4 regions of the Viridibacillus sp. FSL H8-0110 genome follow, and region 1 is predicted to be linked to each of the others. Evidence: riboswitches for the same ligand, from Rfam matches in the RefSeq annotation. Region 1 holds a riboswitch; each other region holds the start of a gene.
The links. Region 1 has a riboswitch for S-adenosylmethionine ahead of metA (homoserine O-acetyltransferase MetA). Riboswitches for the same ligand answer to the same signal wherever they lie in the genome.
Positions count from the first base shown of each region.

Region 2: it holds a riboswitch for S-adenosylmethionine, as region 1 does, so the genes downstream of both, MHH98_RS17020 (VOC family protein) here and metA (homoserine O-acetyltransferase MetA) in region 1, are expected to answer to the same signal.
Region 3: it holds a riboswitch for S-adenosylmethionine, as region 1 does, so the genes downstream of both, MHH98_RS19605 (methionine ABC transporter ATP-binding protein) here and metA (homoserine O-acetyltransferase MetA) in region 1, are expected to answer to the same signal.
Region 4: it holds a riboswitch for S-adenosylmethionine, as region 1 does, so the genes downstream of both, MHH98_RS02295 (bifunctional homocysteine S-methyltransferase/methylenetetrahydrofolate reductase) here and metA (homoserine O-acetyltransferase MetA) in region 1, are expected to answer to the same signal.

Region 1 is NZ_JBBOPJ010000001.1:2,363,995-2,371,868, reverse strand. It holds gene MHH98_RS11835 (aminotransferase class I/II-fold pyridoxal phosphate-dependent enzyme) at 1-853, opposite strand, end outside; gene MHH98_RS11830 (sugar transferase) at 1,785-2,420, shown strand; gene MHH98_RS11825 (glycosyltransferase family 4 protein) at 2,803-3,933, shown strand; gene galE (UDP-glucose 4-epimerase GalE) at 4,081-5,136, shown strand; SAM riboswitch class I at 5,313-5,420, shown strand; gene metA (homoserine O-acetyltransferase MetA) at 5,512-6,420, shown strand; gene MHH98_RS11810 (alpha/beta hydrolase) at 6,589-7,230, shown strand.
Region 2 is NZ_JBBOPJ010000001.1:3,385,860-3,393,733, forward strand. It holds gene rpoZ (DNA-directed RNA polymerase subunit omega) at 1-155, opposite strand, end outside; gene gmk (guanylate kinase) at 160-777, opposite strand; gene MHH98_RS17010 (YicC/YloC family endoribonuclease) at 829-1,704, opposite strand; gene MHH98_RS17015 (Rqc2 family fibronectin-binding protein) at 1,925-3,613, shown strand; gene MHH98_RS17020 (VOC family protein) at 3,941-4,870, opposite strand; SAM riboswitch class I at 4,979-5,088, opposite strand; gene pyrE (orotate phosphoribosyltransferase) at 5,282-5,914, opposite strand; gene pyrF (orotidine-5'-phosphate decarboxylase) at 5,914-6,624, opposite strand; gene MHH98_RS17035 (dihydroorotate dehydrogenase) at 6,625-7,536, opposite strand; gene MHH98_RS17040 (dihydroorotate dehydrogenase electron transfer subunit) at 7,533-7,874, opposite strand, start outside.
Region 3 is NZ_JBBOPJ010000001.1:3,945,936-3,953,809, reverse strand. It holds gene MHH98_RS19615 (pyridoxal phosphate-dependent aminotransferase) at 1-1,144, opposite strand, end outside; gene MHH98_RS19610 (carbon-nitrogen family hydrolase) at 1,325-2,113, shown strand; SAM riboswitch class I at 2,193-2,298, shown strand; gene MHH98_RS19605 (methionine ABC transporter ATP-binding protein) at 2,417-3,430, shown strand; gene MHH98_RS19600 (methionine ABC transporter permease) at 3,420-4,091, shown strand; gene MHH98_RS19595 (MetQ/NlpA family ABC transporter substrate-binding protein) at 4,107-4,925, shown strand; gene MHH98_RS19590 (Y-family DNA polymerase) at 5,503-6,759, shown strand; gene MHH98_RS19585 (YolD-like family protein) at 7,045-7,386, shown strand; gene MHH98_RS19580 (RDD family protein) at 7,792-7,874, shown strand, end outside.
Region 4 is NZ_JBBOPJ010000001.1:445,156-453,029, reverse strand. It holds gene metH (methionine synthase) at 1-1,283, opposite strand, end outside; gene MHH98_RS02295 (bifunctional homocysteine S-methyltransferase/methylenetetrahydrofolate reductase) at 1,264-3,123, opposite strand; SAM riboswitch class I at 3,197-3,303, opposite strand; gene MHH98_RS02290 (class A sortase) at 3,477-4,139, opposite strand; gene MHH98_RS02285 (protoporphyrinogen oxidase) at 4,289-5,677, opposite strand; gene MHH98_RS02280 (Na+/H+ antiporter) at 5,940-7,874, shown strand, end outside.

The DNA of each region.
Region 1 (7,874 bases):
CTAATGCAACAATACCAGCTTCTTGGATTGGCTCAAAAGTTCCGTAATCCAAATTAGATTTTAGTTCTTGGATAATTGAGATCATCTCAGCATTTCCTGCTATGTAGGCAATACGTGCACCAGCTAAACTAAAGCTTTTAGAAAGAGAGTTGATTTCCATGCCGACTTCTTTAGCTCCTGGTGTAGCAAGGAAGCTTGATGGACGGTCGCCTTCAAAATAGAATTCTGAATAGGCAGCATCATGTAAAATAATGACATTATATTTACGGCCAAATGCAACTGCTTTAGCGAAAAATGCTTCGTTAGGCATTGCAGGAACTGGATTTCCTGGTAAGTTAAGAATCATCAGTTTTGCCTTTTCAGCAACCTCTACAGGAATTGCATCGAAATCTGGTAAGTAATTATTTTCTTCTAATAAAGGCATATAGTAAGGAATAGCTTCTGCAAGATGAATACCGGCATCAAAGGCTACGTAGGCTGGGTTCGTCGTTAGTACATAGTCACCTTTATTACAGAAGGCCATCGGTAAATGGACCAGTCCTTCTTGTGAACCCATTGTTTGAATAATTTCCGTATTAGGATCTAAATCTACATTAGTACGACGTTTGTAATAACGGGCTACCGCTTCGTAGAATCGTTTCGTACCACTTAGTGTATAACCATATGAGCTGGCTAATGCACTACGCTCAGACAATACTTTACGTACTTTTTCGTCTGGTGGAAGATCCGGGCTTCCTAAGCTTAAATCGATTAATTTAACGCCTTCAGCTGCTTTCGCATTGGCCGCCGCTTTCAAATCACCGAATATTGCTTTTGGAAACATAGCCATTTTTTTTGATTTTTCGATTTTCACATGCAAGCACTCCTTAGTTGCAAAAGTAATTTTAAGAAATATTTTAACATACTAAAGCTATTATGTAACAGATAAACTTTAGTAATTTCATATTATTTGATAAATATTCTCTGAATGTTCAATGTTTATAAATGTTTTAAGATTAAAAAAAGAGATTTTAGTTCATCTTCACTAGTGAAATATATTAATACAAGTGATATTTATATTGGCTTGCCTCTAAAAATGATCTATATATTACTACTATATGGTAGCTTTAATTATGTAAATATACAAAATGTAACAATCGAATTGTTGTTTGGGGTTATAGTAAATAAATCATCTATCATTTTTAGAGTGAAGATTCCGAGTTCTAATAAATAGATTTTGTAACAGTTTATGATACAGATTCGGACTAGAATAGTCATAAAGTAGGTATATCATCAATTGAATCTGTCTCAACAGTATCAAAAAAATTGGCAAACTTTAGTGAGGATTTAGTTAACTCTGTAAAAAGTTCAAAATAAAAATTTTATGGTAAATCAAATGTCTTATAGTAGGCATTTGATTTTTTTGTGGAAAATTGTATGTATTTTCAAAATAAACTATTATAAAGTTGGTTTTTACTATGGAAGTGTTGCAAACCTTATTAAATTTTCAAAAAAACTATAACATGATGCTTTTTCTTAGTGTTTTACCTTCATTGATATAGAAATGTTTAAAAAATAAATATACTTAACTTAGATTTCATCATAAAAGAAGAAATATGTTCATATATTTCTTAAAGAAAAGACCGTGAAAAATAAGGTTTAGAATGAACTTGACGCAAATTTTTATCTTCTATGAAATATTTTATTTTCGATAAAAATGGAATGTGTATTCTAAATCAATTAATAGAATCAATACATTTGTTATAAGTGTAGTTCGAAATTGATGGTAAAAAAGGAGGTTTGATATGCATATAAATGTAATGTATAGACCTAGGTTTTATGCTAAATATGGAAAGAGACTATTAGATGTAGTTGTTTCTAGTATTCTTTTGCCTATTATTGTACTTATGATGCTAATAATTGCTATTGCATTACTAATTGTATCTGGAAGACCTATTTTCTTTACACAAGAGAGAACGGGATTAAATTACTCAAACTTTCAAATTTGGAAGTTCAGGACGATGCGTAATGATCTTAGTAAGAAGTGTAAAGTGACTGACTGGGAAGGTGGGGTCCCCGAACAGTTTGTTTTTAAGAACTCACAGGATACGAGGATGACAGGTATAGGGAAGTTACTAAGAAAACTGAGCTTAGATGAACTACCACAAATTATTAATGTTTTAAAAGGTGAAATGAGTCTAGTAGGACCAAGACCTGAAGTACCTGAAATTACAGCTTATTATAATGTAGAACAGGCTAAAAGATTGAATATGAAACCAGGAATTACAGGATTGGCGCAAATAAATGGACGTTCTAATATTCCTCATGGAAGAAAAATAAATTATGACATTGATTACGTAGAGAATTGCTCTTTACTACTCGATATCAAAATATTAATTCGCACTATTCGTGTGGTTTTTAGTCGAGAAGGAGCTTATTGATATGTAATTCAAGTTATATTTCATCTATATAAATGGCCATGTATTGCGAGCAAGTCGAAAAATAATGAAGTTTGATCATCCAGTAAACTGACATGTGAAGCCAAAAATGATGGAGTAAAAAGAAATAATAGCTTATTTCACTTATACATAATAGATTCTTAGAAGGTTTTTAGTATTTGTAACTGTATTACAGGCAGTAATGTTTGACTGTTAACAGCGGCTATTAATTCCATATTAAAAACCAGATAATTGCAGCAAAGTATTTGTGTAATCATAAGCATTCGTTAATGGTGGTTTCAAGGTAAATAAATTGGTCATATGGAGAACAGTTTCATTAATCAGCGTATATTGGCAAACACAAAGATCAAAGAAAGGTGAGTTAATGAAAATTGTTCAAATAATCACGAAATTAGATACAACTGGCGGAGCTCAAACACATGTACTTGCTCTCACAAAACAACTTGCTTTAGATGGACATGAAGTAACAATACTCACTTCAAAAGGAGAACTCATTTTTAAGCCGTTAAATGAAAAGAATATAAGCATTATTCAACTTCAAAATTTAAAATGGGCTATTCACCTTGTAGCTGATATTCGTGCATTTTTTGAAATACGTTCCATATTACGTCGTATTAATCCAGATGTAGTAGCTCTTCATTCATCAAAAGCGGGTGTAGTTGGTAGGTTAGCAGCTTTTTCTTTAAATATACCAACTGTCTTTACTGCACATGGTTGGGCATTTACTGAAGGAGTAAAACCAATAAAACGTTGGATTTATCAACAAATCGAGAGGGCATTTGCGAGAAAAACGACTAGAATTATTACTGTTTCAAATTATGATTACGCACTTGCTATCAAAAAAAAAGTTGGCAAAAAAGAAAAAATGACGACGATTCATAATGGTATTCAGAATAGTAATAAACATAGCTTTCCTCAAAATAAAATATCAAAAATCGTTATGGTAGCAAGATTTGAGCAACCTAAGCGTCAAGATCTTTTGATTGAAGTTCTTTCCTCAATGAAAGAAAATGAGTGGCAGCTAGTTTTCATAGGTGATGGAAAAGAGATGGAAGCTGCAAAAACGTTAACGCTACAAAATGGTATCGACCACCGCGTTACATTTCTAGGTTCTCGTGATGATATAGAAACACAACTACAACAGGCTGACATCTTTGTCCTTTTGTCTAATTTTGAAGGACTACCTATTTCTATCTTGGAGGCAATGAGAGCTCAGTTACCAGTTATCGCTTCGAATGTAGGGGGTGTACAAGAACTCATTATCGATAATGAAACAGGGTATATAGTAAATCATGATATACAAGTTATTAAAGACAAGTTGATTCAATTACTAGAGAATAGCGACTTAAGGCTGCAACTTGGTCATGCAGGTTGCCGTTATTTTGAAGATAGATTCTCATTTCATTCTATGTATGACAAAACAGTGAGTCAGTATTTACAGGCTCAAAATGAAAAGAAACAGATAATAGATGTAACAATACTTGATCATCACTAAGTTTTTATTAGCAATTCTCTAGATTTTTAAATTTAGACAAGTTACAAACGGATTTGTATTAAAGGAGGCGATTATCCTAAAGACATCTCGTTCTAGGAGGAAGAATGTAATAAGTAATTCAAAGAAGTTAAGAAATGGAGAGAAGCATTGAACATTCTAGTAACTGGTGGAGCAGGATATATTGGCTCACATATATGTATCGAGTTAATCCAAGCTGGTCATGAAATCATTATTGTAGATAATTTTATTAATAGTAATAAAGAAGTAATCAATCGTATGCAAGCAATCACAAAGAAAAAAATAACATGTCTCTCCGTAGATATTAGTCATAAAGAAGATTTAGAAAAGGTGTTTCAAAACTATTCAATCGATAGCGTCATTCATTTAGCAGGTTCCAAATCTGTTTCAGAATCCCTCCACAATCCAATTAAATACTACTTGCAGAATTTGGTAAGCACAATCCAGTTAGTCGAACTAATGAATAAGTATAAAGTACGTCAACTCGTTTTCAGTTCATCAGCAACTGTCTATGGCACCCCAGAACAATGTCCTATCCCTGAAACTGCAACCTTAAATACAACGAATCCCTATGGAACAACAAAGCTAGCTGTTGAAAAATTCTTATATGAATTTGCACAATCCAATCATTCTTTTTCCATTGTTTCATTACGATATTTTAATCCAATTGGAGCACATGAAAGTGGCATGATAGGAGAAGATCCTTTTTCCGTTCCGAATAATTTGATGCCTTATATTACGCAAGTGGCAACGGGTAAATTACCTTTTTTAAATATATATGGAAATGACTATCCAACGCTTGATGGAACCGGTATTCGTGATTATATTCACGTAGTAGACTTGGCAAAAGGTCATGTAAAAGCGTTAGAAAGTTTAAAAGGAAAGTATGGATGGAGAGTATTTAATCTAGGTACTGGTGAAGGATATAGCGTCCTACAAGTTGTAAAAACATTTGAATATGTCTCAGGTATTCCAATTAAATACCTAATAAGTGATCGACGTGAAGGTGATGTTACCATTAGCTATGCAGATGCGACAAAAGCAAAACAACAACTGAATTGGGTAGCAGAAAAAACTTTGGAAGATATGTGTCGAGATGCTTGGAGATGGCAAAGGAATAATCCAAATGGTTATAAGGTAAGGAATGTAGCAGAAAATCAGTTGTTATATATAACTGATTTGTAATTGTTGCATAAAAATGGAATATGATTTATACTGTATTAAACATACTGAATTACCCTGTTTTAAAATACTTTTCTAAAGCCCTATAGGAAAACTATGAGGGCTTATTTCCTATGGTTAAATTGACAGAAATGTTTGCTTATCTGACAATTTAATGATAGGATTAAATCAATTACATATTCTTATCAAGAGAAGCAGAGGGATAAGGCCCTGTGAAGCTTCAGCAACCTCTGATTTAATCAGAAAGGTGCTAAGTCCTACAAGACAAAAGTCTTGGAAGATAAGAAACGAGCGTGTTAAGTTAGCCCTCATTCTTATCCTTAGAATGAGGGCTTTTTATATGCGTGTACATAATAGACAAAAAGGAGAGAAATAGCTATGCCAATTAATATTCCGAAAAACCTTCCAGCAACGGAATTACTAAAAGAGGAAAAAATCTTCGTAATGGAAGAGGACCGTTCAAAAAGCCAAAATATTCGTCCTTTAAATATATTAATTTTGAATTTAATGCCAGAAAAAGAGAAAACTGAGCTTCAATTATTACGTCTACTTGGTAATACACCTCTACAAGTAAACGTAACGTTTTTAAATACTGCAACGTATGTTTCAAAAAATGTTAGTAAAACACATTTAGAATCATTTTATACGACGTTTGAACATGTTAAGCACCGACGCTTTGACGGCATGATTATAACGGGTGCACCGATTGAATTAATGGAGTTTGAAGATGTTGATTTTTGGAAAGAAATCGTCAGTATTATGGATTGGACTAAAACAAATGTCACTTCTGTGTTACATATCTGTTGGGGTGCACAAGCAGCACTTTATCATCATTATGGTATTGGGAAATTCCCACTTGCGAAGAAATGCTCAGGAATTTATGATCATACAATCAAAGATCCAACTGTAAAGCTTGTTCGAGGTTTTAATGATATATTCACTGCACCACACTCACGGAATACATCTGTATCTATTGAAGAAGTTGAAGCTCATCCAAAGCTCAAACTACTTTCAGCCTCTGATGATGCTGGAGTATTTATTGTCATGTCAGAAGATGAAAAGCACATCATGATAACTGGGCATTTAGAATACGATGCTCATACTTTGGCAGACGAATATTCACGTGACGTTGCAAAAGGGTTGAATATAGAAGTTCCTCAAAATTATTTTCCAAATGATGATCCAGCAAAACAGCCATATAATACTTGGCGTTCACATACGCATTTATTGTTCTCTAACTGGCTGAACTACTATGTGTACCAAGAAACACCATTTGAGTGGGAATAATATAAATAAATGCTCTATTCTATTAGTAAAATAGCATAGGGCATTTTCTTTTTTTGTAGATACTCTTTATAAGTAAAGACCATTTTCTATTAAAATCTAAAGGTGAGCACCAACAAAGCATACTTTATGCTATTATAAATATAGTTTATCTCGAAGGGAAGACAATTAATGAACTCACCTTTTACATTTATTCATACAGAACCAAAAAATATGGATCCATCTAAAAAATACCCAGCCATTTTCTTATTACATGGAATGGGGAGTAATGAGCAAGATTTACCTGGATTAGTAGCTGAATTTAAAGATAGTTGTCATATTTTTAGTTTGCGTGGCCCTATTACACATAAACCTGGTTATGCCTTCTTTACAATTCAAGATATAGGGGAACCAGATCGTCCAGTTTTTGATAAAGTAGTTCATTTTATCCGAGAATTTATAGATGAAGCTTCTTTCGTTTATAATATTGATGTAGAGAAAGTTGTATTAATGGGCTTCAGCCAAGGAGCTATTTTAGCACAGTCACTAGCATTTGTTTTAGGCGATAAGTTGACAGCAGTTGTCGCTTTAAGTGGTTATATTCCTGATTTTGTGAAAAACGAATATCATAAACAATCAGTGGAACATATGCCAATTTTCATCTCTCATGGTGAATATGATTATGTTCTACCGCATCAATGGGGTCTTGAAAGTAAGGACTTCTTTGAGTCATTAGGTGCAGCTGTCACGTTTAAGAGCTATCCAGACGGACATGGTGTTACACCAGCTAATCACTTAGACTTAGTCACTTTCTTAAAAGAACAAATTTCTTAACTATATTTTAAATGCTACGAGAAAAATTATGTACTGACATAGAAAAATGAGACAAATAAAAACACCTTTCGTTGAAAAATTGGGTATCCTACTTCTAAAAATCAACGTGGAGGTGTTTTTTCTATGGGGACAAGAACCAGTTATCTAGAATAAATGAAAATGAAGGCAATTAAGATGAAATTAGCTGAGATTCCTGTAAAGCATGTATTTGAAGAAACAGCCAGCTGCCATTACAATCTCATCAACTGACTGTTTGCTTTTGATAAAAAGATGAAAAGTTTATAATCCTGCCTTTAATTCAGAGTCCAATAGAAGATCTAGGTCCTTGAACCGTCAAATTGAAAAGTATTAATGATATTTCATAGGGTGTTTGTTTCATACCACTATCTAACCATTGTTGAATAACTACTAAATGAGCAGAAGTTGGACCAAGAATGACATTCATGAAGTCGGAATTTTCTTTTATATATTCAAATAATTCTATTAAAAAAGGTGCTGGCTGATTTGTAGTATAAAAAAAAGCGGATACTAAATAGAAAAAACCACTTTAGAACAAGCAAAAAATTAAATAGAAGAAAAATAAACAAAGCCATGGTAAAAAGTCGCTCGTGGCTTTGTTTATTTCTATATTAATTGTAAATAGT
Region 2 (7,874 bases), 1.0 Mb from region 1:
TCAAGTGCTTTCCCTACATTCTTATGTGATTTATAAGATGAAAGCCTATAGTCACTACCTTCTTGCATTGCACGTGCTCTTTTTGAAGCAAGGCTAACTAATGAATATTTTGAATCGATTTTTTGTTTTAATACGTCAACAGATGGGTATAACATCTAATTATTCTCCTCTCAGCATAGCTAAGTATTGTTTTTCTACTCTTTCACGTCGACAATGTTCCGCAACTACGATTGCATTGACACGATCACAAGCTAATTGTACTTCATCGTTCTCAACGACATAATCGTACAAATTCATCATTTCTAATTCTTGGTTTGCAGCAGCAATACGCGTTGCAATAACATCTTCTGTTTCAGTACCACGCCCAACTAATCGTTGCTGTAATGCTGAAATGCTAGGTGGCGCAAGGAAGATGAATAAACCATCTGGAACCTTGTCACGAATTTGAGCTGCACCTTGTACTTCAATTTCTAAAAATACATCACGTCCAGCATCTAATGTTTTGTTTACATATTCTAGAGGTGTGCCGTAATAGTTTCCTACATACTTCGCATATTCAAGGAGTTGTCCTTGTTCGATTAAACTTTCGAATTCCTCTGTTGATTTAAAGAAGTAATCAACACCATCAACTTCGCCTTCACGTGGTAGACGTGTAGTCATGGAAATAGAATACTCATAATTAGTATCTGGTTGTGAAAAAAGTGCTTTTCGTACAGTACCTTTTCCGACACCTGAAGGGCCAGATAGGACAATTAATAATCCACGTTCTCTTCTCATGCTTTCTCCCTCATCATTACAATATATTAATAGTACATTTAGTAAACACAATTATTCAATATTTTGAACTTGTTCTCGCATTTTCTCAAGAATAGTTTTTGCTTGGACAACAGCAGCTGAAGCTTCAACAGATTGGTTTTTAGAGCCAATTGTATTAATTTCACGATGAATCTCTTGTAATAAGAAATCGAGTTTTCGTCCGATAGAAACGTTTTCTTGAAGCGTTTCATCAAGTTGGACAAAATGACTTGATAAACGGTCTAATTCCTCAGCAATATCTGCTTTTTCAGCAAAAATTGCAACCTCCGCTAATAATCGTTCTTCTAACGCGCTAATGTCTGCAAGCTCTGCAATTCTTGTAACGAGCTTATCGCGATACTTTTGTACGGCTTGATCGGCCACTTTACGAATTAACTCTATTTGCTCTGCTAAATCCGTTTTGAAACCTACTACCGCCTCTTGCAATTCCTGACCTTCTCTTTCGCGCATTTGGATCAGTGCACTTGCAGCTTGTTGTACAGCTTGATCTACAGCTGTTAAAATTTCTTCTTTTGATGTCTCTTGCACTTTGACAGTTAATGCTTGCTCTAAACTCAAAAGTTCTGTCATCGACCACTTCTCGTCGAGCAATATCTGTTTTTGCAATTCTTCTCTTGCTTCTTTATAAGCATTGACTAGAGGCCAATTCACTTGTACAACTTGCTGTTGCTGTGACAATTCTTTCACATGTACGGAAACATCTAACTTACCTCTTGAAACTAATGAGGAAAGCATTTTTTTTGTATGAACTTCTGCTTCCATCCACTCTTTCGGAAAACGTGTCGTAACTTCTAAAAAACGATGATTTACCGATCGAATTTCTACAGTAAGCCGAAATTGTTCCGTTGTTGTGACACCCCTGCCAAATCCAGTCATACTACGCACCAAGGTCAGTCACATCCTTCTTTGCATACTGATTTTTAATTATAACATATGAATACAAGTTTTGCCTTGCAGATTTGCTAGAAGTTCACTTAATAGAATAAAAAAATGATTAATATCGATACTCATTAGTCACGAAGAACTGCATTTTACAAATCCTACACTTACCTATATAAACGAAAAAAATGTTAAGATAGAACAAAACGTTTTGAAAGAGGAATCACTTATGGCTTATGATGGTTTATTTACAATCGCAATGGCGAAAGAGCTACAACAGTTAGTAACAGGCCGAATCGCGAAAGTGCATCAACCGAACACCCAAGAAATTATTTTACATATACGTGCCAATGGTGGAAATCACAAATTATTATTTTCAATCCACCCTTCCTATGCACGTGTTCATATCACAGAACAAACAATTGAAAACCCGCCAGAACCACCTATGTTTTGCTCGTTGCTTCGTAAACATATTGAAGGTGGATTTATTGAATCAATACAACAACAAGGTGCTGACCGCGTCCTCATCTTGAAAATTGCTAGTAAAAATGAAATTGGTGACCCAATCACGAGGGAATTGCACGCGGAAATCATGGGGCGTCATAGCAATTTAATTTTAGTCGACAAAGAAACAGACAAAATCGTAGATAGCTTAAAGCATCTACCACCTGCTATGAATAGTTACCGTACTGTTTTGCCTGGCCAACCTTTTATCGCACCACCAGAACAAGATAAGGAAGACCCTAAAACAGTAAGTAGGGAATCAATACAACTATTCTTTGCTGAAGAAAAAAACACTCAAGAAATAGTACAGAATTTTACAGGCTTTTCTCCCTTACATGCTACTGAATTGTTATACAGAAGTGAAGCTACAGGGCAACCAATTGCTGACCTCTTCTCTTTATTTATTGAAGAATTTAAAATTGGAGGGAATTCACCAACCTACGCTGAAGTAAAAGGGAAAACATATTTTTCACCAGTGAAATTAACACATCTAGAAGGTGAGCATACAAGCTACTCAAACCTTAGCAGTCTACTGGATCGCGTATTCTTTGCAAGAGCTGAGAGAGACCGCGTTAAACAACAAGCTGGTGATTTAGAACGCTGGTTACAAAATGAAATTAGCAAACTTAAATTAAAGTTAAAAAAACTCCAAAAGGATTTGGATCGAGCAAACAATTTAGACCAATTCCAATTATTCGGTGAGTTATTAATGGCCAACTTGTACGCATTTGAAAAAGGGCAAAAGGAAGTTACTGTTGTTAATTATTATAGTGAGGACAGTGAAGAAATCACGATCCCTATTAGCGAACGGAAAACACCTGTTGAAAATGCACAGAGCTACTATACTAAGTACAACAAGGCGAAAAACGCACTTATCATGGTGCAAGAGCAACTCAATAAAACGCAAGGAGATTTAGCCTACTTTGAAATGCTATCGCAACAAGTACAACAAGCTGCTCCAGCTGATATAGAAGAAATTCGTGAAGAGTTAGCTGAACAAGGCTACTTGAAATTACGTGCTTCAAAACGACGTAAAAAACCAACTAAACCAACTCCAGAAAAATTCAAATCTTCCACTGGTATTGACATTTCAGTTGGCAAAAACAATAAACAAAATGATTATTTAACATTTAAAATCGCACGTAAATCTGAAATTTGGTTGCATACAAAGGATATCCCAGGATCACATGTCGTTATTCACTCTTCTGAACCAGATGAACAAACTTTACTAGAAGCGGCAACTTTATCAGCCTATTTCAGTAAAGCACGTGAATCGTCGTCCGTACCTGTCGATTACACAGAGGTACGTCAAGTAAAAAAACCAAATGGTTCTAAACCTGGTTTTGTTATTTACTTCGAGCAAAAGACATTGTATGTAACACCCGATGAAGAATTAATCATGAAATTAAAATAATAAGATTTAAGAACACTTAAAAGGAGTCGCACATTTTTCAAACGCGACTCCTTTTACTATTTACTGCACTGCCTTAATCACTTCTCCGTTGTACCAAATCCTATTTTCACATTATCTAATTTAGCTTTTTCAATCGTTGTTTTTACTTATATTTGGATCATTATAAATAACTTTCTATATAAAGGTAGGACTTTGCTACAAGCATTTGGGCATGCGATAAATTTTCTACTAAGTCTAATCATACTTCAATAATTTTAGTAGTGATGTTAAAAAATACAACAACTAAACTTCATTTTGTTACCTTTTATAACGATTCGATTTTTTGTTTTATGCAATTTCAAAAACCATACGATTTCCACTTGGATCTTCTACAACAAACTCATCCCCTAAATCTTGAATTTGTATTTGTTGTTTAATATAATTTTTTGCTGTCTCATAACTTTCTGTTGTTGGTAATTTAAAACGTACTTCTTTCAATCCTGATTCATTTTCAGCTGCCTTTTGAAGTCCTTCACCCGACCATACATTTCCCGCAAGATGGTGATGATAGCCCCCTACTGAAATAAAAAATGCTGTATCAATAATCATCTGTTTTTCAAAACCTAATTTATTTATATAGAAATCTACGGATTCCTCTATATTTGCTATTCGCAAATGAACATGACCAATTATTGTTTCAGCTGGTAATTTCCCATCTGTTTCAAAATCAGCTAATGGAGCTAACTCTTTGAAATTAAGAGGATTACTTCCACCAGGATACTTATCCCAATCTTCACGATGACGATCCGCATATATTTCTATACCATTTCCTTCAATATCATATATATAAAACGCCTCACTATAACCGTGATCACTCGCACTATCTAACCTAGCAATTGGAATATAGCGTTCAAAGTGCGGGAAACGTGAAGATTGCTCTATCGGACTATCTATCGTTTCCTTATTACGTAGAATTTCGAAAAATTTCGTTGCAAACGCTTCTCTACTTGGTAATAAAAAAGCTGTATGGAATAAACCCGTACTTTTAGCGGTTTGTAATTTTTCCGCGGTTTTTTCTAATTCAAAAATAACGTTGTTACTGCCTTTACCACCAAATTTAGCATGTTGTGTACTTTTTTCTAAAACGACAAGACCAACTACATTTTCGTAAAATGCAATTTGACGTTCCAAATCTTTTACTTTTAAAATGACACTTCCAACTTGTGTTGCAGCATCCAATACAAATTTACCTTGTTTCCCATCAATTCTTTGTACCATCTTTATAACCTCTCTCTTTGTTATTTACCAATTATGGAATAAACGACTTCTATTAAAAAACTCTCTTTCTACATCTTCTAGAAAGAGAGTTGAGGGGGACTAATTCAACTCTTATCTCTCATAATTGCACGCAATCATGTTGAAGTTAGCTCCTTCCTAAAAATTAGGTGTTGCTGAAACTTCAGTGGGCCATTTCCTTCAGTTTCTCAAGTAAAGAAATCCACTTAATATCCCTAGTTAACTTATTGGTTTAATTGATTTTAAAACAATTTCCATAATTAAGCAACATATATACAATTATTTTCTTCATTTAAAATGATTCTTTATAAAGTAGCATTTTGCACAATAAAAAAACTAGCAAGAGATAATTTCTTTTCCCTTGCTAGTTTAAAAGCACCTATATTTGTATTATTATTTTAAGTTCCCGGCTTTTAAATCAGCATGCCATTGTAGTAAACCTGGAATGTCTGATTCATTAATAGCACCTGATTCTTTTGCTGCTTCAACTAATGCTTCAAAGTTTGATAGGCAATAGTAAGGAACACCCACTTCCGCAAAAGCCTGTTCAGCACGTGGTAATTTATATGAATATACTGAAACGACACCAAGTACTTCAGCGCCTTCACGACGAAGTGCTTCTACTGCTGTAATGCTAGAACCACCTGTCGAAATAATATCTTCTACTACAACTACTTTTTGACCTTCAGAAAGCTTTCCTTCTGTTTGGTTACCACGACCATGGTCTTTTGGTTTTGAACGTACATATACCATAGGTAAGTCTAAAATGTCGCTTACCCATGCTGCATGTGGTATTCCCGCTGTTGCTGTACCAGCTACTACATCTGTTTCCGGGAAATTTTCTTTAATAAGCGCTGCAAGGCCGTTTGCGATTGTTGTACGTACTTTTGGAAAAGAAATTGTTAAACGTGTATCACAGTAGATTGGTGATTTAATACCTGATGCCCAAGTAAATGGATCATTCGGACTTAGCTCTACTGCTCCTACTTCTAACATACCTTGTGCTACTTCTTTTTGAATTGTCATTATTGTTGTCCTCCCCATAATTGCTGTACAGCATGGTACGCTTCAACTGGATTTTCTGCTTGTGTAATAGCACGACCTACAACGATTTGCGTCGAGCCTTCTTCGCGTGCAAAATCAGGTGTAGCAACGCGTTTTTGATCATGTGCAACACCACCAACCATACGTATACCTGGTGTTACTTTTAGGAAGCTTTCTCCACATACTTCGCTGATTGCTTTTGCTTCAAGTACAGAGCAGACAACACCATCTAAACCAGCTGATTGTGCAAGTTTGGCATAATGCATTACTGATTGATCTAAAGATAAATTGATTTGTTGCTCGTTTTGCATTTCCTCTTCAGTCGTCGAGGTTAACTGAGTTACTGCAATTAAAACTGGTCGCTTATTACCTTCCTCAGTTCCCTCTTTTAATCCTTCAAGAGCAGCCGCCATCATATTTGAACCGCCTGCAGCATGGACATTGACTAGGTCCACACCAAGTTTTGCTAAGCCCTTCATCGCTGATTTCACCGTATTTGGAATATCATGCAGTTTTAAATCTAAAAAAATGTCGTGACCTTGTGCTTTAATTTTGCGTATAATGTCTGGCCCTGCTTGTAAATAAAGCTCAAGACCCACCTTCACAAATAGTGGCTCATTGAACTGAGAAAGAAATGTCATTACTTTCTGTTCATCTGGAAAATCTAACGCGATAATAGGCTTATTATTCATTTAGCGGTGGCTCCTTCCAATTACATCTGTTAATTTGTTATAACCTAATTCATCTAGCTTTTGTGGTAATGCTTCTATAATATTTGGGCAGACGAATGGATCCACAAAGTTTGCAGTACCTACTGCTACAGCACTTGCCCCTACAGATAGGAAGTCGATAACATCCTCTGCAGTTGCAACTCCTCCCATTCCAATGATCGGAATATTAACGTTTCTGCTTACTTCATGGACCATACGAATTGCTACCGGTTTAACAGCTGGACCTGATAACCCTCCAGTACCGTTAGCAATAATCGGTTTTCCTGTTCTCGGATGCAAACGCATACCGATTAATGTATTAATCATCGTAATACCGTCTGCTCCGCCTGCTTCTACAGCTTTTGCGATTTCAGAAATATTCGTTACATTTGGTGATAATTTTACATATACAGGTACATCTGATACCGCTTTTACTGCTGCCGTTAAGTCACTTGCTGATTTCGGATCTGTACCGAATTGAATACCACCACATTTAACATTTGGACATGAAATATTCAACTCTAATGCATGTACATTTGGTGCTTTTGAAATAGCCTCTGCTACTGCTACATAATCGGCAGTTTCTGTTCCAGCCACATTAGCAATAATCGGCACATCATATTTTTCTAACCATGGAAGTTCATGTGATAAAACATGCTCTAAACCTGGATTTTGTAAGCCAATGGCATTTAACATACCCGCCGCTGTTTCAGCAACACGTGGCGTTGGGTTACCTGAGCGTGTTTCTAATGTTGTAGCTTTTATCATTATTGCACCTAGCTTTGATAGATCATAAAGCTGTGCATATTCTTGTCCAAATCCGAAGCAGCCCGAAGCTGGGATAATTGGATTTTTTAATGATAAGCCTGGTAATTCGACTTGTAATCTATTCATAGCTTCACAACTCCTCTTGGGAAGACTGGACCGTCAGAACAGATCTTCAAGTATTCTTTTTCTGTTGCATCTGTTGTATTACATACGCAAGCATAGCAAGCTCCGATGCCGCAGCCCATACGTTCTTCAAAGGAAAGGAATCCTTTTTTATCAGGATAAGTTTGCTCTAATGCCCCTAGCATCGGAGTTGGTCCACAGCTATAAAAAACATCAAATTTAGGTGCTGTTTCTTTTAATAAGTCTGTGACAAATCCTTTTGTTCCTTGACTACCATCTACTGTTACGATGTATGTGTCGTCTAAATTAGAAAATTCCTTTTCGTAAAAGACGTTGTTTTC
Region 3 (7,874 bases), 1.6 Mb from region 1:
AGATACGAGTTATTGCTTCATGAAGCCTGTCCTCATCAACAAGTAAGCCAACACGTACGTACCCTTCTCCATATTCACCAAAACCATTACCCGCAGCAACTGCTACATCAGCCTGTTCTAGCAATAAATCAGCAAATGTTTCACTCGTATATCCTTTTGGTACAGGAAGCCATGCAAAGAATGATCCTTTTGGAGCTGTCACTGCCCAGCCAATACGATCGCAAGCGACTTTTAATGCGTTCCGGCGGCTTTCATACATAGCCACTAACTCAGTTACACAATCTTGTGAACTAGAAAGTGCTGCAATACCAGCCTCTTGCACAGCAGGAAATAGGCTGACAAATAAATGGTCTTGTACTAAATTTAATGCTTCAATTAACTTTGCGTTACCAACGGCAAAGCCGACCCGCCAACCGGCCATATTATACGTTTTCGATAAAGTATACAACTCAACCCCGACATCTTTAGCACCTTCAGCTTGTAAAAAGCTCACTGGTTTTTCACTATCAAATCCAATTGCTCCATATGCAAAGTCATGCATTACTGCAATATCGTGATCTTTCGCAAACTGCACAGTTTCATCGAAAAATGATAAATTAGCAACAGCACCAGTTGGGTTGTTTGGGTAATTTAAATACATTAATTTCGCACGAGCTTTTACCTCATCTGACACAGTTGTGTAATCAGGTAGGAAGTTGTTTTCCGCTAGTAATGGAAGTGTATCGAACTTGACATCCGCTAGTGCTACGCCTGACCAATAGTCCGGATAACCAGGGTCTGGGAGTAGCATTGAATCACCAGGGTTCATAATAGCTAAAGGTAATTCAACTACACCAATTTTTGTGCCGAAAAGTATGGCTACTTCCGTATCTGTATCAATTTCAACGCCGTATTCTCGCGCATAAAATTCAGCAATGGCTTCCTTGAATTCTGGCAAGCCACGGAATGGAGAGTATTTATGAGTTTGCGGATTAATAACAGCTTCCTGCATAGCTTTTATAATATGAGGAGGCGTTGGTTGGTCTGGATTTCCTTGGCCTAAATTGATGACATCTCTACCTTCCGCAACTGCGGCACCTACTTTTTGTACTAAAGTTGCGAAAAACTGCTTCGGCAACTGTTGTAATCTCGTTGAAAATTCCATCTTCGAACAAACCCCCTTGAATTATTTTCTTTAATAACTTGTTATCCACAAAATCTTTCTTATAAAAACGCTATACACAACAACTACTTTGTGGATAAAATAGACGTATGTATAAAATAGTCGCAATAATAAGAGAAATATTATAACCTTTTTAAGAAAATGTCTACAGGTGGTGGAGTTATGAAAATTGCATGTATACAATTAAATGTTGCCTTCGGGGACATCGAAAAAAATTTTACAAACGTCGAAAAGTTTATCAGGGAGGCCGCTGATAAGGGGGCGGAACTCGCAATTCTTCCCGAAATGTGGAATTCTAGCTATGCTTTAGAGAAATTAGAAGACCTTGCAGATCCGAACGGGGAACGCACAAAGAATTTTCTACAAAAGCTTTCAGAAGAATTACAAATTCATATTGTTGGTGGCTCGGTATCAACGAAAAAAGATGGTAAATTCTATAATACGATGTACGTATATAACAACAAAGGGGAGCTTGTCAGCGAATATGATAAAGCGCATCTTTTCCGTCTAATGGACGAGCATTTGTATTTATCAGCTGGCGATAAGCAAAATAACTTTGAACTGGGTGATATTCCAGCAGCTGGTGTTATCTGCTACGATATTCGTTTTCCAGAGTGGTTACGTCTTCATGCATTGAACGGAGCGAAAGTAATTTTCGTTTCTGCACAATGGCCAACGCCACGTATTGATCATTGGAAAACGTTATTACAAGCACGTGCAATTGAAAGCCAGTGTTTTGTTATTGCAGTAAATAGAATTAGCCATAAAAAACAAAATTTCAACGGTCAATCGATGGTTATTGAACCTTGGGGTGAAGTGTTATGGACTGGTGGAGAAGATGAAGAAATGGCGATTATCGATGTCGATTTCTCTATAGTGGATGAAATTCGCCAACGAATCCCGGTATATGATGATCGTCGTCCTGAATTATATAAAGATATTTTGAAATAATTCAAAGTTTCAAAAAAGTGTTTGACATCTACATTATTTCACAGTAATATTTAGTTCATAACTTACAAACGAATATTGAATTTTATCTAGAGAGACCGAGGGATAGGCCCTATGACGTCCGGCAACCCCCTGCCAAAGGGAAGGTGCCAATTCCTACAGAATGAGTACATTCTGGAAGATAAATCGCCAATTTACACTTACGATGCTTCTTTCAGATAACCGAAAGAAGCGTTTTTTAATACAGCAAATTCCAAGTATTTCTATAGAAGTTACATAATTTAAACAGATTTGAGGGGATACAATATGCTAGAGATTCAGAATCTTACAAAAGTATATAAAACCAAGAAGGGTACGGTAACGGGTGTAGACAACGTATCGTTGACAATCGATGAAGGTGAAGTTTTCGGTATTGTTGGCTATTCTGGCGCAGGAAAAAGCTCGCTTCTACGTTGTATCAATTTATTAGAGCGACCAACAAGTGGCAGTATCGTAGTAAATGGTCAAGATTTAACAAAATTAAAAGGTGAACAACTTCGTAAAGCGCGTTTGAAAATCGGAATGATATTCCAACATTTTTACTTAATCAGTCAAAAAACGGTTGGCGAAAATATTGAATTTGCTTTAAAAGCAGCGGCTACACCACCGAAGCTGATTAATGCTCGTGTAAAAGAATTGCTTGAAATGGTAGGTTTATCTGAGAAAATAGACGTTTACCCAGCACAATTAAGTGGTGGTCAAAAGCAACGTGTCGGCATTGCCCGCGCACTTGCAAATAATCCATCCGTACTACTTTGTGATGAAGCGACATCAGCACTTGACCCAAAAACAACGGTTTCCATTTTACGCTTACTAAAAAAGATCAATCGTGAGCTAAATATTACAATCATCCTTATCACGCACGAAATGGATGTTGTGAAAGAAATTTGTGATCGAATGGTTATTATGCAAGATGGAAGAGTCATTGAAGAAGGGGCAGTTTACGACGTTTTTGCAAATCCGGTTGAGCCATTAACACAAGAATTTATTAGCAGCGTTGTATCATTTGAACTGCCACCAACGATTCTTAAAGGTGTGACAGGGGAAATTGTGAAAGTACTATTCAAAGGAGATGTAGCTGGAGAGGGCGTCATTTCAGATATGATTCAAAACTTTGAAGTACGTGGTAATTTCTTGCACGGCACAATTGAATATATTCAAGAAAAACCTCTTGGCATTTTCTTAATGGAGCTACAAGGTCAACCGGATAATGTAGGGAGAGCTATTTCTTATATGGAAGGACGCGGTGCGTTTGTGGAGGTGATTAACAATGCTATTTGATTTCGAGCACTTTATTAGTATGCTTCCAGACATTTGGAAAGCATTTGGTGAAACGTTACTGATGATTGGTATTTCACTTAGCATTTCACTAATTATTGGTTTACCACTTGGAATTATACTATTTGTTACAAGCAAAGGTTTATTTTTACGTAATCGTTTTTTTAACGGAATTTTAGGGTTTATCGTCAATCTAGTTCGTTCCGTTCCGTATATCATTCTATTAGTAGCGTTGTTCCCGCTAACAAAAATACTGGTTGGAGATACAATTGGTCCCGTAGCGGCAAGTGTTTCATTATCTGTAGCAGCCATTCCGTTCTTTGCGAGACTTGTAGAAACGTCTATGCGTGAAGTTGATAAAGGTGTCATCGAGGCATCAATAGCTGTCGGTGCAACACCGTGGATGATTATACGAGATGTGCTATTACCTGAAGCGAAATCGGGTATTATCCAAGGTGTGACAATGACGATTATTAGTTTAGTCGCATATTCCGCAATGGCTGGTATTGTCGGCGGCGGTGGAATTGGCGACCTAGCTATTCGCTTTGGTTACTACCGCTATGACAACACAATTATGATTGCGACAGTTGTCATTTTAATTGTTATTGTCCAAATTATTCAACTTTCAGGCGATGCCATTTCAAAAGCAATTGATAAACGATAAAGGGGAGATTTGAAAATGAAAAAGTTTTTACTAGCAGCGTTATTATTCGTATTAGCAACAGTTTTAGTTGCATGTGGTAACAAAGATGAAAGCAAACCAAAAGATTCAAAAGACATTAAAATTGGCGCAACTGCAGGGCCGTATAGTGACATGTTAAATAAAGCAATCATCCCGCAATTAGAGAAAAAAGGGTATAAAGTAAAAACAGTTGAATTCAGTGACTACGTACAACCAAACAAAGCATTAGATTCTGGTGATATTGATGCAAACCTTTTCCAACATTCAATTTATCTTGAAAACTTTAATGAACAAAATAAAATGAAATTAACTGGTCTAATTAACGTACCAACTGCACCAATGGGCTTCTTTGCAAAAGATTTTAAATCAATTGATGGTATTAAAGACGGCGCAAAAGTAGCAATTGCTAATGATCCATCAAATGCGGCACGTACATTATTAGCGTTACAAGAACAAGGTCTTATCAAAATTGACCCGAACATCGAAGAACTAAAAGCATCTGAAAAAGACGTTGTTGAAAATCCTAAAAACTTAGTGTTCCAACCAATAGAAGCGGCGGGGCTGCCTCGTGCAATCGATAGCGCTGACCTTGTTGGTGTCCCAGGAAACTTTGCACTTGCGGCGGGACTGAATCTACAAGATGCACTCTTCTTAGAAAACATGCCTGATAAATTCCGTAATGTTATTGCGGTTAAGGAAGAAAACAAAGATTCACAACTAGCAAAAGATATACTAGAAATCGTTAAATCGGAAGAATTTGAAAAAATCATCGATGAAGAATTTAAAGGTTTCGGCAAACCTGACTGGATGAAGTAAATGTTGAAGCGGTCCGCCTAGACTCGACAAGCGCTGGAACCTTCGAATTGAAAACGTACTTTCAGTTTTCAACCGAGAAGGTGGAAGTGACCTCGAGAGTCTGACCGCTGAAGATGGATATCTCGAGTAAATGTTGAAGCGGTCCGCCTAGACTCGACAAGCGCTGGAACCTTCGAATTGAAAACGTACTTTCAGTTTTCAACCGAGAAGGTGGAAGTGACCTCGAGAGTCTGACCGCTGAAGCTGGATATCTCGAGTAAATGCTGAAGCGGTCCCCTAGACTCGACAAGCGCTGGAACCTTCGAATTGAAAACGTACTTTCAGTTTTCAACCGAGAAGGTGGAAGTGATCTCGAGAGTCTGACTGCTGAAGCTGGATATCTCGAGTAAATGTTTCGAGCATTTTTCTAAAGAGACTACTGCACACTTTTAAGTGTGCAGTAGTCTCTTTTTATTATGAAGTCCTCCTGGTAAAACTTATACTCACTACTCATTCACAATACCTGATATTCCCACTTGCCATCTCACTCATCTCAATTTAAAATAAGAACAAACGTTCTCTATTGGAGGATAGGTGTATGTACGAAAACATGCCAAGGCGATCAATTATGTGTATCGATATGCGTTGCTTCTATGCGAGTTGTATTGCAACATTGGAGCATTTAGATGTGATGAAAACGCCGATTGCGGTAGTTGGTAACTTCAATCAAAAGGGAAGTATCGTGCTAGCGGCATCGCCGATGATGAAAAAACGTTTCCAAGTAAAAACGGGCACACGCCTCTATGAAATTCCGAAGCATCCGGATATTCGCCTATTTGAACCTAAAATGGACTTCTTCATCCGCGTTTCAATGGAAATTACACGCTTACTCAACAGTTATGTCCCAAAGGAAGCTATCCATATTTATAGTGTTGACGAAAGTTTCGTTGATTTAACAGGAACAGAAAAATTATGGGGACCAGTTGAACAAACCGCGAAGAAGATACAACGAGATATTTACAATCAGTTTGGAATTCCAAGTGCCGTCGGCATGGGGCCTAATATGTTGTTATCAAAGCTAGCGCTTGATTTAGAAGCGAAAAAAACGGGCTTTGCTAAATGGGTATATGAAGATGTGGAAGAAAAGTTATGGCCTACATCACCACTCTCTAAGATGTGGGGTATTGGGTGTCGGACAGAACGCACGCTTAATCATATGGGGATTTTTTCAGTAGGAGATTTAGCGAAAGCAGATTTAAAAACACTAGAAGCTCGTTTTGGTATTATGGGTAATCAGCTTTATCATCATGCGTGGGGAATTGATCTTTCTGAGCTCGGTTCACCGATAATTGAAGGGCAAATCAGTTATGGTAAAGGACAAATTTTAATGCGCGATTATAACAAAAAAGAAGAAGTGCTTGCAGTTGTTTTAGAGATGTGTGAAGACATCGCAAGGCGTGCGCGTGAAGCATTTAAAGTAGGGCGTACCATTTCACTAGGACTCTCCTACAGTAAAAATGCATTTGGTGGAGGCTTCCATCGTTCACGCACAATCGATGAGCCAACAAATGAAACGATGAAAATTTATCAGGTCTGCCAGCAGTTGCTTGATGAACACTATATAGAAGATAGACCGGTACGCCAGCTGACGATTAGTATTACAAAGCTTGAATCTGAACGTTCAATGCAGCTTAGTTTGTTCGATACTGACCGCTTTCGTCGTCGTAAGCTCGGAGCTACCATGGATCAACTACGCTCTCGTTACGGCCCTACTGCACTTTTACGTGCGGTCTCTTATACAGAAGCTGGCACCGCTGTCTCACGTTCAAAATTATTAGGAGGTCACAAAAAATAAAGTAATGTATATTTATTCAATATCCATTTAATTGATATACACTATTTGAATAATAGTTGTATAACACGGCAGGGTGGTAATGTCTTGCGGACATGTGGATAACTAAGTGTTAGTTGCAAATAGGTCTAGTTATGCACAACTTATGCACTAAATACACAGGTTGAAGCAGTTCGCATAAAAAGACTGACGTAATATTGAATGCGAAGAAATTAATTTAAAGTATGTTTTAGTATGTTCTTTTATATCATGTCATACAAAATATAATGGAAAAGCAGGTGTTTTAAGATGATTCGTGACAGAGGTAATGTTAAATGGGTTTCGATGATGTTACCAGAACATGTGCAGCAAATTAGAGTGTGGAAACATGAATCAGAAGAAGAATTACCGAATGAATTGACTGAATGGGAATTAGAAGAACTGCAACAGGTTATTCAACTCGCGTATGACCAAAAGTTAATTGTTACGCTTAAAATTATGGTTGATCATAATTTAAGTCACTATACAGGTATTATTACGGATCTTAAGGCATCCACTCGTGAGCTATCATTAGAAATGGATACAATCATTCGGCGTATACCATTGGATGCTGTTTATAGAGCGCAATTAGAAAATAACTATTGTGATTAATCTTTAAAATAAAAATCAATTACATTAGATGGCCCCTATACCAATGTATAGAGGTCTTTATTGTTATATAAAAAACAATGAAATCAATAATGTTTTCTGAAAATCACTTTTCGTGACAATTACGACAATAATCGTTGCTGTGTAATATTGAACAGGGATAAACTACTATCACTCCTCACAGCGTTACAGGTGGGGCATTAATTCATCGAATGATTCTATTTTAGAGCTCGTATAAATCACCTAAATATAGAGTTATAATAGGTATTTTGTGCAACGAGGGGAATTAATTTATTACACTGAAATTTCACGTATTATCTATTGAAACAAATGCTCAAAATGCAAAGTTATGTATCATACACTAATGATGACGACGTAAATTAATAGAAGGGAAAGGAGAAAGTAGAAGTGAACTATGGAGGGTTTTGGATCCGTTTCTTAGCGTCAATTATTGATGCTGCTGTGGTGGCTGTGGCAACAGCGCTAATTGG
Region 4 (7,874 bases), 1.9 Mb from region 1:
TTCCCTTGGGAATATTTCAGTGCTTCTTCGATTACCTTTTCATCCGTTGAATCGATTACAAGGGGAACTTTAACTTTCTTTACCACTTCAGTCATGAAGTTTTTCATATCTTCAAGTTCATCCCGGTCAGGGTTTGCTAAGCAAATATCCATAACGTGCGCACCGTTTTTCACCTGTGCACGAGCAATTTCTGCCGCTTCTTCAAATTTACCTTCTATAATTAAACGCTTAAATTTTCGTGAACCAATAACATTTGTACGTTCACCTACAAATAACGGGCGCATTGAATCATCATATATAAGCGGTTCAATTCCTGCTACGACATGACCATGCGCTGTTTCAGGCATTTGACGAGGCTGCTTATGCTCTACTACTTTACGGATTGATTTAATATGCTCAGGCGTGGTACCACAACAACCCCCAACAATATTCAACCAGCCTTTATCTGCAAAACCTTCAAGCTTTTTAGACAATGATTCCGGAGTCTCATGATAATGCCCTTCTTCATCTGGTAAACCTGCATTCGGATAACAACTAACATAGCTTGTTGCTAATTCTGAAAGCGTGCGTAAATGATCTGTCATAAATTCAGGTCCAGTAGCACAGTTCAACCCGACTGATAGCGGTTTAATATGTTCAATTGAAATATAAAAGGCTTCAATACTTTGCCCTGCCAGAGTAGTTCCCATAGGTTCAATTGTTCCCGAGATCATCACAGGCAGTTCTTTATCAAGCTCTTCAAACGCTTGTTTAATACCTAAAGTGCCAGCCTTAACATTCAGCATATCTTGACTTGTTTCAAGTAATAACAAATCCGCTCCACCGTTAATTAATGCCTTAGCTTGCACGTAAAAGTCATACAATAGCTCATCAAATGTAATACCACCAGTTACTGATAAGGTTTTAGTCGTTGGTCCCATTGCACCAGCAACATATCGTGGCCATTCAGGTGTTGACAATTCATCCGCTACTTTTTTAGCGATTTGCACTGCTAATAAGTTAATTTCATGCGCTTGATCACCCAATGCATATTCATTTAATACAACAGGAGTCCCACCAAATGTATTCGTACTAATAATATCTGAACCCGCCTCTAAATAAGCACGGTGTACATTTTCGATCACGTCAGGTCGTGTGATATTCAAATATTCATTACAGCCATCATATTCATCTCCACCAAAATCCTCGGGAGTTAAATTAGCATTTTGGAGCATAGTCCCCATTGCACCGTCTAATATAAGAATATGTTGTTGGAGTCGTTCTTTAATTGGTTGTTTTAACATAGTTGTGATCTCCTACTTTCTGTTGATCTAGCTCTTGAATATAATGAATCAATTCTACTGACATATCGTAACGTGTAAATGGCGTAATGATATAAATACCATTAAATAACTCTGCGGCTGTATCGATTAATTCCTTAGCAATCGCTATTCCTTCTGCAGTTGCAAGATTTTTATCATTACCCGTTGCGCGCATTCTTTCAAGTACTTCATCAGAGAGCTTAATCCCTGGTACTTCATGATGTAAAAACTCTGAATTTCGGATACCTGTTAGTGGCATGATTCCTATGAAAATAGGGGTTTCTAAATGTTTAGTAGCTTCATATATCTCTATTATTTTTTCCTTCGTATATACAGGCTGTGTGATGAAATAATCTGCTCCACACTCAATTTTCTTTTCTAATCTTTTTACGGCTCTATCAAGCACTCGTACATTAGGATTAAATGCAGCTGCAATAGAGAAATTAGCCTTTTTACGAAGAGGTTTACCTGAGAATGATATCCCTTCATTCAACTGTTTAATTAATTGAAGTAACTCTAGGCTTGAGACATCATAAACACTAGTTGCACCTGGGAAATCACCTACTTTTGTAGGGTCTCCAGTAACTGCTAAAATCTCATTAATACCTAATGCATCAAGACCCATTAAATGCGATTGTAAGCCGATGAGATTGCGATCACGACAAGTAATATGAGCAAGGGAACGAATATTATTTTGCATTTTCAAAATTGAGCCCATTGCCATGTTACTAATACGAGGGGATGCCAATGAATTATCAGCCATAGTGACAGCATCAACACCTGTTTCATTGAGTATTTGCGCCCCCTCTATAAAGGCAGTGGTATCAAGGTGGCGAGGTGTATCGAGTTCTACAATGATTGTACGTTCCTTTTTCGCCTTTTCGTGAAGTGGCTCATGCTGATCAGGAGTCGCTTCTTTAATCTCGATTACTTTTTTCTTCTTTACAATTTTATTTTCAATTGGTGGTAGGTCAGCAATACGTTTTTTTACAGCTTCTATATGCTTCGGTGTCGTACCACAACATCCTCCAATTAATCGAACACCTTGGTCACGTAGTAAAACACCAGCACGGCCAAAATAATCAGCCTCTGATTCGTAAACAATTTTGCCATCTTCTACATCTAGCAAACTAGCATTTGGATATGCAGATAAGAATGCCTTGGATGGCAATTCTACATCCTCAAACGCTTGGATTGTATGGTGAGGGCCTAAACGGCAATTTACTCCAACAATATCTGCACCCAAAGCTTCTAATTGGTGCAATGCATCATTTAATAATAAGCCATTTTGTAAAATACCTGGTTCATGCATTGATACTTGCGAGATGATTGGTACATCAGTCAATTTTCTCAAATGTTGCACTACAGATGAAAGTTCCTCAAAATCATAGTACGTCTCTAGTAATAAACCATCCGGATTACCTGCTAATAGATACCCCGCTTGCTCATCTAATGCAGCTATGATTTCAGCTAGTGTCGCTTCACTTTTACGAATACCGCGAATACCACCAATTGTCCCTAAGACAAATTGGCCTCCTGGTGCTGCAGCATGTTTTGCAATGGCGATTGCCGATTCATTAAACTCCTTTACAGAGCTCTCTAAACCATAACGTTCTAATTTAATGGCATTCGCTGTATACGTATTAGTCTGAATAATGTCAGCGCCTGATTTTATATATTGTTGGTGTATATTTTCAATCACTTCAGGCTTGGTAATGTTTAATTCCTCATAACAATAATCAATTCCGTAAGAATATAATAAAGTGCCCATCGCACCGTCAGCTGTTAACACTTGTGTTTGCAATTTTTCAAGTAATCCCATTAAAATCCCTTCCTTTCTACATAAAAAAGCCTTCTTATGGATAAGAAGGCTTGACGATTACGATGTTCGCTCCTTCTTATCTTTTCGGACAATCTGTAAATCCGCTGGAGTTAGCACCTGACCAGATGGCTGGTTGCTGAAGCTTCAAAGGGCCAGTCCCTCAGCTTCTCTTGATAAGAAATATATATTTAATTGTTAGAATAATTAAAAGAATCATAACCCTAGAAAAGAATATCGTCAAGAGCGTTTTTAGAATTATAGCAAAACTCTGTATTATAAGTATATTTTAGCTACAAAACAAAAAAGATGAGTTTTGGCAATTACTTGTTGAAACAACAATCATTTCTTCATGACTATTTATTTGCAAAAATTTTATTAGCTGATGTCTTATCATAACTTTTTATTTCAACCAATTCACCTTGAATAATCAGTCGCTTAGAACCATCATAATTACATGTAACGAGCGTTATCATTTTTTCATTTGAATCATTTATGACATCAATTTGCTCCGGTTGTACAATATGCATTTTATCAATTTTATATTCATAGATTTTTTTAAAGTCGGTTACATAAACTTGCATACCTTCCTCCGCATTAGTAAGAGGACTAAAGAGTGCCTTCCCATTATTCATATTATGACCCGCTAAGGCATAATTAGCTTTTCCCATCTTTTGTTCACGTTTCATCGTACCAGCACCAATTGCTAAGTTTGTATTCGATACACCATATAAAATAGGTAATCGCATATTCACTTGAGGTACACTAATAGCTCCAATGGCATTTAGTTTTTTTTGATTGAATTGTGCCTTTACAACATCTTTGACATTTAAATCATCCACTTGCTGAAAATCAAATGACGCATCTAGATTCTTCATTGCTGACGCTATGTCTTGTTGCTCAATCGTTGCCTTCGACATATTCGAAATGAAATATCCCATAATAGGCTGATAGAAAATAAAAACTAAACCAATTACTAGCAAGAAAATGCCTAATATCAAACTTCCCTTTTTCTGCATGTTATCCACCTTCTTTTCTCATTCATTTTAATAGTAACAATTCACTTAGCACTTTCAAGCAGTTTGACATAACGTTAAAATTAACCCAAAAAGAAAGAGCTAATGAAATTGGTATCCCTTAGCTCTTTTCTACCTACCTTGATTGTTTTTTAATGTATTTTTGCTAGAATTGATTCTGCTGTTTCTTTCCCGTTCTTAATACAAGGGCCAATACCTACACCGTAATAAGAACAACCTGCAAGTAATACATTTTCATATGCAGTGGCCATTTTAGTTGATAAAGCTTCTACTGTTTTTCCATGACCAAGATGGTAAACTGGCATTAAATCATTCCACTTTGTCACTTCTACAACAGTAGGCTCTGCTTCTATATTCAAGCTTTTTGCAATATCCTCTAAAGCAATTTCAGTTAATTCCTCTTTACTTGAATGCTTCATTTCTTCAAAATCTGGGTTTGAGTTTTTATAAAATAAACGCACAAGTAATTTGCCGTCTTTTGAAGTATGACTCCATTTACGACTTGTCCATGTACAAGCATTACATTTGACATCACTGTTTTCAGAAACGATAAAACCTGTACCGTCTGCAGGTAATTGGCTATCGGGAATATTAAAACCTAAATACATCGTAATTAGTGAGGCATTGCTAAAATCGTTGAAGTCCTCGTCCAAATTCGGATCTTTTAATAGTTTTTGAGTTACATCATGTGGTGTTGTTAACACGATAAAATCAGCTTCAATTGCTTCGTGATTATCAAATGTCAATTTATATTTGTCGCCGCTTTTTTCGATATGATTTGTTGAAACGCCTTTTAGAATTGTAACGTCTGCTAACTTCTCTTCAAAACTGGTAAATAAAGAAGATAATCCATTTTTAAAGGATATGAATTTTTTATTTGCCGCTTTTTGAAATTCTTCTTTATGTGCGCCAAACCCTTTAATAATACTTCCGTACTGCTCTTTATACTCGAGTAAATACGGTAATGTTGAAGCCATTGTCAGCGTGTCTAACTTCCCTGAATAGACCCCTGATAACACTGGAGCGATTTGTTTTTCAACAAGCTCTTTTCCTAAGAAATGCTCTAAGAAAGAACCGATTGAGCTATTCTTTGTGAAATGCTCATTAGGCATTTCTAAATCTTTTAACGCCTCTTTTTTTCCTTCTGCTGAAACTAATGAGCTACTTTCAAGGGACTCTACACTTGTAGGAATGCCAAAAACGCTGTCTGCTGGAATCGCGTGCAATGTATTATTTGTGTAAATATACGAAATTCCTGTACCATTATATACAAGATCATCTTGTAACCCTAAGTCTTCTACTAATGGCATAACACTAGAATGACGTGCAACAATCGAATCTGCACCCGTCTCCAAAATAAAGCCATCTTTTTCTACTGAGTGCATTTTACCACCTAAGTAGTCATTCTTTTCAATCAATACTAAATCTATATCTAAGCCTTTGTCCTCTTTTTCCTTTTGTAAATAATGCATAGTAGTAAGACCTGTTATACCGCCACCAACTACAACAACTGTTTTCAATATATTCACTCCTCACAACGGATTCTGTTTTATTTTAATTGGTTGTTTGTAGTTCTAGTATAAACTTTCATTTTCGAAACTGTCATGATATCCATCACAAATTCACGCACTTATTTGCGAACGTTTACACCTTTGTCAAATTTAACGTGGCCTTTTCATAAATATTCTTGAAATTTTCTTTATACAGTACATTTATTTCTGAAAAAGGGTAATGAATAAATACTTACTTTTCTATCGATACTTTTTTTGAAGGGAGTTTATTATGGATTTATTAATTACAATCCTATTACTATTAGTTTGCCTGTTATTATCAAATGTAATTGGACATTATATTCCATTTATACCTACAGCACTAATCCAAATAGCACTTGGCGTTCTATTAGCTATATTCGCTAATGAAATGACGCTTCAGCTTGAATCTGAATGGTTTTTATTACTTTTTGTTGCCCCACTTTTGTATAATGACGGACGCAATTTCCCTAGAGAAGAACTGTGGAAAATGCGCACACCTATTCTTGGGAATGCCATTATATTAGTCCTTCTAACGACGCTCGGCGGTGGTTACTTTATCCATTGGCTAATTCCTGATATACCTCTAGCTGCTGCATTTGCACTTGCAGCCATTTTATCACCAACAGATCCTGTAGCAGTAAACGGTATTGCAAAGCGTATTCAAATACCCGAGAAGATTTTAAACCTCGTTCGTGGTGAATCACTTATTAATGATGCCTCTGGTTTAGTTGCTTTCAAATTCGCCGTGGCAGCTGTTGTGACAGGGTACTTTTCAATTAAGGAAGCTTTTTTCGAGTTTACTTATACATTTTTGGCTGGGGCTATACTTGGTCTAATTTTAGGTATCATCATTACGCAACTGCGCTTTACACTTCGAAAAAAAGGCATCCATGATGTCGTTTTTCATTCATTATTACAGCTTTTAACACCTTTTATCATTTATTTCATTGCAGAGGATGTCTTTCATGCATCAGGGGTCATTGCAGTCGTTGTAGGTGGAATTGTGCATGCACTTGTAAAAGATCATACTGAGACTTTAATTGCTGAAGAACAAATAATTACAGAAAACACTTGGTCCATCGTGCTGTTCATTTTAAACGGAGTCGTATTCCTGTTACTTGGATTAAACATTCCGTTGTCGATGACAGAAACGTTAGAGAATCCATCCATGAATAACTGGCAAATTATCGGTTACTCTATTGCAATTGGTTTTGTTATTTTAGGTATTCGTTTCATTTGGTCATATGCTTTTTCTCACTATGAATATAAAAAAGACGCAATTCAAGAAATAGAAAGGCCTAGTCTGAAGGCGAGTTTGCTGACTAGCTTAACAGGCGTTCGTGGCGCTGTAACGATGGCCGGTGTTTTATCACTTCCTTTACTAGTTGATAACGGAGATTTGTTTCCAGAGCGTTCGCTGATTTTGTTTTTAGCATCTAGTGTTATTTTATTTACATTGCTAATTGCTACAATTTTCTTACCTCTTTTAATTGATGAAGAAGAAGTTTTAGAAATACGAGAAGGAAAGCTCACTTTTAATGAAGCCAAAAAACGCTTACTGCTTGCTTCAGTCCGTAAAATAAATACAGTGATGACTGAAGAAAACCAAACTGTAGCTTTTGAATTAATAGACGAAGCAAAAATGATGTTCAATCAAATCGATGTAGAGCTCAACGCAGAAAAATTAGCTTCTAAAGAACGCAAGCATCAAATAAAAAAACTACGTTTAATTGGGTTAAAAGCAGAAAAGGACTATATAGAAAAGAATCAAAAGGACCAAAACTTAGATCCGGATATATACTCTGCATGCCAAGCTGCTTTTAAAGAACGCGAAAAGAATATTAGTAATCCAAATCGCCCAAAAGTAATCACTATTCTCTATAGAATTTTACTTCACTGGAAAACTACTCGAAAAAGATACAGTTTAAATAAGGATAAACGGATTGAATATTTCCGCCAAAAGAAAGAGTTACGTATGCACGCTTTAGGAGCAGGCATTGATGCTCTAGAACAATATGCAAAATCAGAAGAAAACCCTGATCTTGCTAATTCTATTATTTACGAATATCGCAGAATTATGGATAGGATGAAGCAATCCGTCACTCGAAATTCTGAACGCCGCGATGAAATAAAAGAGGAATTACGCGCTCTTTTAATTGAAACTGAACGTTTGGAAATCCAAAAA